DNA from 2 places in the Bradyrhizobium sp. WBAH42 genome. Region 2 is predicted to be linked to the other one. Evidence: riboswitches for the same ligand, from Rfam matches in the RefSeq annotation. Region 2 holds a riboswitch; the other holds the start of a gene.

Region 1 (4,411 bases), 200 kb from region 2:
CGCGGCGACCGCGGCATACATCGCCGGCGTCGACACGTTGAAGGGACCGCGGATGCGGTTGACCGCGTCGATGATGTGCTCGGGCCCGAACATCCAGCCGATGCGCAGTGCAGCCAGGCCATGGATCTTGGAGAAGGTGTGCGTCACCACCGTGTTCTCGGTGGTGGCGACGAGCTCGATCCCCATCTCATAGTCGTTGCGCGAGACGTAATCGCAATAGGCGGCATCCAGCACCAGCAGCACGTGCGAGGGCAGGCCGGCGCGCAGCCGCTTGACCTCGTCGAACGGCAGATAGGTGCCGGTCGGGTTGTTGGGGTTGGCGAGCCAGACCAGCTTCGTCTTCGGCGTCACCGCCTTCAGGATGGCGTCGACGTCGGCGGTGAGGTTGGTCTCCTTGGCGATGACGTTCCTGGCGCCGACCGCCATGGTCGCGATCGGGTAGACCAGGAAGCCGTGCGTGGTGGAGATCGCCTCGTCGCCTTGGCTGAGATAGGTGTGCGCGAGCAGATTGAGGATCTCGTCCGAGCCGGCGCCGCAGATGATGCGGTTGGGGTCGAGCCCGAACGAGCGGCCGATCGCCTCGCGCAGCACGCGCGAGGTGCCTTCCGGATAGTCTTCCAGATGATCCGCCACGCGCTTGAAGGCTTCGATCGCCTTGGGCGAGGGCCCGAACGGCGTCTCGTTGGCCGAGAGCTTGAACACCTTGCGGCCCGGCTCCGGCACCGGGCTCTTGCCGGGCGTGTAGGGCGCAATATCGAGAATGCCGGGATTCGGCATGGGGCGGGACATCTTGGACTCCGGATAGGCTGGGCGGCTCGCGATTTACGATTTCGGCCCGGTCGGGGGCACCGTATAGCGCGTTGCGTGGCTGCCGACGAGGGCCACAGAGCGAACCGAGGCCCCCGCCTCGATCAGGGCAGCCCTGATTTTGTCGATGCTGGTCGCGCTGGTGACCGAGACCAGCAGCGCCGCGCCGTCGAAGGCGGTATCGGGCACCGCAACGATCTCGGCGAGCGGCGACAGCGCGCGGGCGACCTCGGCGTTCCATCCGGAGACGCGCACGCTGAAGGTCTCGACCTCTGTCACCAGGGCGCTGTCGGCGACGCGCGAGATCGCGAACACCGGCAGCGAGGCCGGATGGTCGGCACGCTCGACGAAGGGCATCCGTGCGATGATCTTGGGCGCGCCGTCGGCTTCCAGCTCCAGCCACCACGGCGTGCGGCTCGAGGTCGCCGAGACCAGCGCCAGGTCGCCCTTGGATTTCGCCACCGCCTCGACCGCGGCCTGCGCGCTGAAATGCGCGACGTAAGGCACGGTGAAGCCGAAATGGAAGCGCACGGAATCGCGCATCGCCGGTTCGCTCACCGAGATGTCGGCATGCACGGAGAACGGCGCCTGCACATAGGTGAAGGTCGAGATGATGACGCGCCAGATGCTCTCGACCGTGTCGAGCGGCAGGATGCCGCGATGACGCTGCACGATCTCGCGCATCATGGAAGCCTCCCGCGCAGGCCGAAACGCCGAGCCGACCTCCTGGGTCTGCTTCACCTGGATCAGCCGGTCGATGATGTCGCCGCGCTGCATGAGGAGGCGATGCATGCCCTCGTCGATCGCGTCGATCTCCTTACGCAGTTCCTGCAGCGATGGTGGCGCGGGCGGGCGTTGGGACATGTCTGGTCGTCGATCGTTCCGATGGGGGATGTCCTGATTAGGCAGTCGTGGCGGCGAAAGCAAAGAGAAATGACGTGCTTTGCGGGCGACGCGACTGAGGCGAATTGGGCCGATCCGGGCCGCGACTTGACGAAAACCGCCCAAGACGGTAGCTTTTGCCCGTTCCGTGGTCATTTGAGCCGGCCGGCTTGCAGCCACGTTAAAAAACTCGCTAAACAGGCCGGGGACGCTTCCGATCCCGGCCGAACCTATCGTTCAGGCCGGGTTTTTCATGGCCTGATGTCAGCGGCGCGCTCGAGCAGCCAGTCGCAAACGAGGTCGATGTCCGAGATGGGTAGCGTCAAGTCGATACCGAGTCCTGCGATCAGCGCCGACGAGCGGTCGCATGAGGTAGACCATCCAAGCTCGCTGATTGCGCATTTCGGCACCGAGCAGCCGCTGCGGCTCGATTGCGGCGTCGATCTCACCCCGTTCCAGATCGCCTACCAGACCTATGGCGAGCTCAACGCCGATCGCTCCAATGCCGTGCTGATCTGCCATGCGCTGACCGGCGACCAGCATGTCGCCAACGTGCATCCCGTCACGGGCAAGCCGGGCTGGTGGGAGACGCTGGTCGGCCCCGGCCGCCCCCTCGATCCCAAGCACTACTTCATCATCTGCTCCAACGTGATCGGCGGCTGCATGGGCTCGACCGGGCCGGCGTCGATCAATCCCGCCACAGACAAGGTCTGGGGCCTGGATTTCCCCGTCATCACCATCCCCGACATGGTGCGCGCGCAGGCGATGCTGATCGACCGGCTTGGCATCGACACGCTGTTTGCGGTCGTCGGCGGCTCGATGGGCGGCATGCAGGTGCTGCAATGGACCGCGGCCTATCCTGAGCGTGTGTTTTCTGCGCTGGCGATTGCCTGCGCGACGCGGCACTCGGCGCAGAACATCGCCTTCCACGAGCTCGGCCGCCAGGCCGTGATGGCCGACCCCGACTGGCACGGCGGCGGCTATGCCGATCGCGGCATCCATCCGCATCGCGGGCTCGCGGTGGCGCGGATGGCGGCGCACATCACCTATCTCTCGGACGCGGCGCTGCATCGCAAGTTCGGCCGGCGCATGCAGGATCGCGAGCTGCCGACCTTCTCGTTCGACGCCGACTTCCAGGTGGAATCCTATCTGCGTTACCAGGGTTCGTCCTTCGTCGAGCGCTTCGACGCCAATTCCTATCTCTATCTGACGCGGGCGATGGACTATTTCGACATCGCCGCCGACCATGGCGGCGTGCTGGCCAAGGCCTTCGCCGACATCAAGACCCGCTTCTGCGTGGTCTCCTTCACCAGCGACTGGCTGTTCCCGACCTCGGAATCGCGCGCGCTGGTGCACGCGCTGAACGCCTCAAGCGCGCGGGTGTCGTTCGCCGAGATCGAGACCGATCGCGGCCATGACGCCTTCCTGCTCGACGTGCCCGAATTTTTCGACATCTCCCGCGCCTTCCTGCAATCGGCAGGCAAGGCCCGCGGGCTCAGCCTCGAGGACCGCTAGCGATGTCCGTTCAGGAAGTGCTGCCGTTGAACGGCGCTGCGACTGCGTCGTCCGGCCAGTTTCGCGCCGATCATCTGCTGGTCGCCGAGATGGTCAAGCCGGGCTCGAAGGTGCTCGACGTCGGCTGCGGCGACGGCGATCTGCTTCAGCTGCTGGAGACCCGCGGCATCGACGGCCGCGGCATCGAGCTGTCCCGCGAGGGCGTCAACCGCTGCGTCGCCAAGGGCCTTGCGGTGGTGCAGGGCGATGCCGACACCGATCTCGTCAACTATCCCGACGATGCCTTCGACTACGTGATCCTGTCGCAGACGCTGCAGGCGACGCGGCAGCCGAAAGTCGTGCTGGAGAATCTGCTCCGCATCGGCCGCCGCGCCATCGTCTCGTTCCCGAATTTCGGGTTCTGGAAGATGCGGCTCCAGCTCCTGATCGGCGGCCACATGCCGCGCACGGAGAATCTGCCGGCGACCTGGTACGACACCGCCAACATCCATTTCTGCACCATCAAGGATTTCGTGCAGCTCTGCGACGAGATCAACGTCAAGATGGAGCGCTCGGTCGCGCTCGATCTCTACGGCCGCCCGGTGCCGCTGAACCTGCCGTGGTGGGTGTGGAACATGTTCGGCGAGCAGGCGGTGTTCTTGCTGAGCCGGGGCGGGGGGAAATAGTCCCCGTCGTCATTGCGAGGAGCTCTTGCGACGAAGCAATCCAGGTTGTCTCCGCGGAGGGATTCTGGATTGCTTCGCTGCGCTCGCAATGACGGAGTACTTGGCAGCGCATCTGCCTTAATGCGCCGCCAGCGACCGCGGATCCCGCACCGGCCATCGCCCCGCTTCCACCAGCGCCACGAACCGCTCCACGCTCTCGTTGAACAGCGCGGGCTCCTCCAGATTGAGCACGTGGCCCGACTTCGGAAACATCGCGAGCCCCGCCGCGGGCAGATGCTTCTTCAGGAACAGGCTCGGCCCGATGCACGGATCGTCCTCGTCGCCGCAGATGATCAGCGCGGGTGTTGCCGCGCCTCTGATCGCCTCCGTCATCGTGTAGATCGAGGGACGGCCGCCCTGGAATCCGCGCATCGTGCGCGCCGAACCCTTGGCATCGTGCCGCGCCAGCGCGGCGTAGAAATCGGCGTGCCCGCGCGGGTCCTTCACCAGGAACGGAATCCGGCTCGGCGCCTCGCGCGTGACTTTTGCGACCTCGGCGGAGC
Region 2 (4,411 bases):
CTTTGGTCATCTGGCAGACCGGGACCGTGGATGCTATCCGATCCATCGATCCCGACGAATTTCGTGGCGCGGTGACCGACGGGGTTGTTGCGCTGCAAAAGGCAGGGGCTGACGTCGTCTTGATGAATTTGCAATACAGCCCGCGCACCGAGACCATGATCTCGGCGCAGCCTTTTCTCGACAACATGCGCGTCGTTGCGCAGGAGCACGACATTCCGCTGTTCGATCGTTTCGCGATCATGCGGCAGTGGAATGAGCAGGGCCAGTTCGACCTGTTCAGCCCGTCCCGCGGGCCTGAGCTGGCGAAGCAGGTCCATGATTGCCTGGGCCGGGCGTTGGCACAGTTCGTGATTGACGCTGCTCACCTGGAGCCGGCCCAGCAGCAAAATTGAGGTCTAGCGTTAATGAGTTCTCTCCGCCCTTTTTGCCTGACGTCATGGCTGGCCGTGCCCGCGGCGGCGGCGCTGTTATGGCTGACGCCCGCCTCGCATGCGCAGACGCCCGCGCAACCTGCCCCCGCACCCGCCCAGTCACCTGATCCAGCGCCCGCTGCGCCGTCCCAGACCACCGTCGCCGCGAGGTCGTCCGAGCCGCGCGGCGTCACCTCGCGCGCCATCGACAAGGTGAAGGAGGTCGCGAAGTCCGCCGCCGACATCTTCAGCCGCGTGCCTTGCCTGCCGCCGAAGGGCGGCTCCAAGGCGATGGGCTCGCTGCCGCATGTCGCGAGCAAGCTCGTCGCCGGACAGCCCGTCGTCATCGTCGCGTTCGGTTCGTCGTCGACCGCGGGCTTCGGCGCGAGCTCGCCGGAGTTCAACTACCCCAATCGCCTCGCCGCGCAGCTGCGGCGTCACTATCCGAGCGCCGACATCACGGTCGTCAACGCCGGCGTCGGCGGCGAGGATGCGCCCGAGATGATGAAGCGCCTGCAGACGCAGGTGATCGACGTGCATCCGGATCTCGTGATCTGGCAGGTCGGCACCAACGCCGTGCTGCGCAACCTCGATCCCGCCGATACGGCCAAGCTGGTCGAGGACGGCATCAGCCGCATTCAGGCCGCCGGTGGCACCGACATCGTGCTGGTCGACCCGCAATATTCGCCGGCCGTCAACCAGCGCAAGGAGAGCGCCGGCAAGATGATCAAGCTGCTCGGCAACGTCGCCGAGCTGCGCAAGGTCGGCATCTTCCCGCGCTTCGAGGTGATGCGCGACTGGCACGAGAACCAGTCGATCCCGGTCGAGAGCTTCGTCATCGCCGACGGCCTGCACATGAACGATTGGGGCTATGCCTGCTTCGCCCAGCTGCTCGGCGACGACATCATCCGCTCCGTCGGCCAGATCAAGCTCGGGGTGAACGTGCCCGCCGATGTGAGAACGTATCGGCCGATGTGAGAGGCTGCGTAGCCGTAGGGTGGGCAAAGGCGCGCAGCGCCGTGCCCACCATCTCGTCATTGTAGTCGAGAATGGTGGGCACGCTTCGCTTTGCCCACCCTACGAAGCTTTCCTCACGCCTTCTCCAGCGCCGCGGTGAGATCTTCGATCAGGTCATCGGCGTGCTCGAGCCCCGCCGAGAAGCGAATGAAACCCTCGCTGATGCCGAGCGCGGCGCGGTCTTCCGGCTTCAGGCGCTGATGCGTCGTGGTCGCCGGATGCGTGACGAGGCTCTTGGCGTCGCCGAGATTGTTCGAGATCTTGGCAAGCTTCAATTCGTTGAGCACGCGGAACGCCGCCGCCTTGCCGCCCTTCACCTCGAAGCCGACCAGCGTCGAGCCGCCGCGCATCTGCTTCTTCACCAGCGCCGCCTGCGGATGATCGGCGCGGCCGGGATAGACCAGCCGCGAGATCTTGGGATGGCTCGCCAGCACCTCGGCGATGCGCGCGGCCGTGTCGGTCTGCGCGCGCACGCGCACGCCGAGCGTCTCCAGGCCCTTGAGCAGGACCCAGGCATTGAACGGCGAGATCGACGGGCCGGTCTGGCGCATGAAATTGTGGATGTGCTCGGCGATGAAGGCTTCCGAGGACAGGATGATGCCGCCGAGACAGCGGCCCTGGCCGTCGATGTGCTTGGTCGCGGAGTAGACGACGACGTCGGCGCCGAGCGCGAGCGGGCTCTGCCAGATCGGCGTCGCAAACACGTTGTCGACGACGAGCCGCGCGCCACCCTTGTGCGCGATCTCGGCAATCGAGGGAATGTCGAGTACGTCCAGCGTCGGGTTGGTCGGGCTCTCCAGGAAGAACGTCTTGGTGTTGGGCCGGAGCGCGCGCTGCCATTCATCGAGATTGGCACCGTCGACCAGCGTGGTCTCGATGCCATAGCGCGGCAGCAGGTCCTGGACGACGTAGAGGCACGAGCCGAACAACGCGCGGGAGGCGACGACGTGATCGCCGGCCTTGAGCGGTGCCAGGATCGCGGTCGTCACCGCCGCCATGCCGGTTGCCGCCGAGCGCGCGGCCTCGGCGCCTTCGAGCTCGATCATGCGGCGCTCGAACATCGCAATGGTCGGGTTGGAATAGCGCGAATAGATGAAGCCGGGATCCTCGCCCTTGAACCGCGCCTCGCACTCCTCCGCGCTGGCGTAGACATAGCCTTGCGTCAGGAACAGCGCCTCCGACGTCTCGCCATATTGCGAGCGAAGGGTGCCGGAATGGACCAGGCGGGTTTCGGGGCGGTAAGTGGCAGACGACTTCGACATAGGACCCTCTCCGACATGACCGTCGAGGCGAAAACGGTCACAAAAAAACCGGCCTGGATATCTCCACGGGCCGGGATCACAGAGGTCCCCGGCCTGTTTAGCGACTTATTTAACGTGGCTGCAAGCCGGCCGGCTCAAATCACCACGGGATAAGTGATGCTCATATTCCGCAATGCCCTTTCCGTCAAGGCGTCCATCGGATAGCCGTAAAAGACTTGTATTTCCGGCATGTCCGGATGCGTTTGACCCCTGATGAGGACCCCCGGTTGACGTTCACGGTCGCCGCCGACGCCAATGGTATCCTGCCCGACCGCATGATCGCGGCGATGGCGGAAGAAGGTCTCATCCTGCCCGCCTACGACTTCGTCGAGAGCCAGATCCAGCCGGCGAGCCTCGATCTGCGCCTTGGCGACATCGCCTATCGCGTCCGTGCCAGCTTCCTCCCCGGGCCCGGCGCCACGGTGGCCGAGCGCATCGACGAGTTGAAGCTGCACGAGTTCAGCCTCGCCGACGGCGCGGTGCTCGAGACCAATTGCGTCTACATCGTGCCGCTGCTCGAAAGCCTCGCGCTGCCGCCGGAGATCGTCGCTGCCGCCAATCCGAAGAGCTCGACCGGCCGGCTCGACGTCTTCACCCGCGTGATCGCCGACGGCACCCGCCGCTTCGACATGATCGGCGCCGGCTATCACGGCCCGCTCTATGCCGAGATCAGTCCGAAAACGTTTCCGGTCTTGGTGCGCGAGGGCTCGCGCCTCAGCCAGGTGCGCTTCCGCACCGGCGATGCCATCCTCAATCCCGACGAGCTCGATGCGCTCCATGCTAGCGAGCGCCTCGTCGACATCGACGATGCGGACCTGTCCGGCGGCGTTGCCGTCTCGGTCGATCTGTCGGGCGAGAAGGCGAGCGGCTTCGTCGGCTACCGCGCCAAGCGCCACACCGGCGTCGTCGACGTCGACCGCCGCGCCGGCTACGCGGTGGAGGATTTCTGGGAGCCGATCTCGGCGCGCCCCGACGGCAGCCTGATCCTCGACCCCGGCGAGTTCTACATCCTCGCCTCCAAGGAAGCGGTGCAGGTGCCGCCCGACTACGCCGCGGAGATGGTGCCGTTCGATCCCTTGGTCGGCGAATTCCGCGTGCACTATGCCGGCTTCTTCGATCCCGGCTTCGGCTATGCCGGCGCTGGGGGGCAGGGCGCCCGCGCGGTGCTCGAAGTGCGCTCGCGCGAGGTGCCGTTCATCCTCGAGCACGGCCAGATCGTCGGCCGCCTCGTCTACGAGAAGATGCTGGCGCGCCCCGACGCGATGTACGGCCAGCGCATCGGTTCCAACTACCAGGCGCAAGGCCTCAAACTATCGAAGCATTTTCGGGTGTAGCTGCACACTCTACTGTCATGCCCCGGCTTGCCGACTTCGCTGAAGCTTCGCCGGCCGAGCACCCTCTGGCCCGGCGTAGCCTAGCGGAGCAGGGACCGGGGCATCCAGTACGCCGCGGCCTCCCGATTTGATCACTTCTGCCTCGGAGTACTGGATCGCCCGATCAAGTCGGGCGATGACACCGAATGTGTGTCACGATGCGCAAGACCAGCTACATGCGAGGTGGCGACATGACCGATCAGTTCCAACTCGATGCAAGCATCATCAACGACGCCGCGGACGCGCTGATCTATTCCGATCGCTCCGGCACGATCACGCGCTGGAATCGCGCATCGACCGCGCTGTTCGG

Evidence for each region. Region 2 has a riboswitch for S-adenosylmethionine ahead of DCG74_RS07070 (O-succinylhomoserine sulfhydrylase). Riboswitches for the same ligand answer to the same signal wherever they lie in the genome.
Region 1: it holds a riboswitch for S-adenosylmethionine, as region 2 does, so the genes downstream of both, DCG74_RS08025 (homoserine O-acetyltransferase) here and DCG74_RS07070 (O-succinylhomoserine sulfhydrylase) in region 2, are expected to answer to the same signal.

What each region holds. Positions count from the first base shown of each region.
Region 1 is NZ_CP036533.1:1,717,224-1,721,634, forward strand. It holds gene hisC (histidinol-phosphate transaminase) at 1-789, opposite strand, end outside; gene DCG74_RS08020 (chorismate mutase) at 823-1,671, opposite strand; SAM riboswitch at 1,828-1,907, shown strand; gene DCG74_RS08025 (homoserine O-acetyltransferase) at 2,002-3,204, shown strand; gene metW (methionine biosynthesis protein MetW) at 3,207-3,869, shown strand; gene DCG74_RS08035 (alpha/beta fold hydrolase) at 3,987-4,411, opposite strand, start outside.
Region 2 is NZ_CP036533.1:1,516,366-1,520,776, forward strand. It holds gene DCG74_RS07060 (SGNH/GDSL hydrolase family protein) at 1-392, shown strand, start outside; gene DCG74_RS07065 (SGNH/GDSL hydrolase family protein) at 405-1,388, shown strand; gene DCG74_RS07070 (O-succinylhomoserine sulfhydrylase) at 1,502-2,689, opposite strand; SAM riboswitch at 2,766-2,845, opposite strand; gene DCG74_RS07075 (2'-deoxycytidine 5'-triphosphate deaminase) at 2,926-4,062, shown strand; gene DCG74_RS07080 (PAS domain S-box protein) at 4,293-4,411, shown strand, end outside.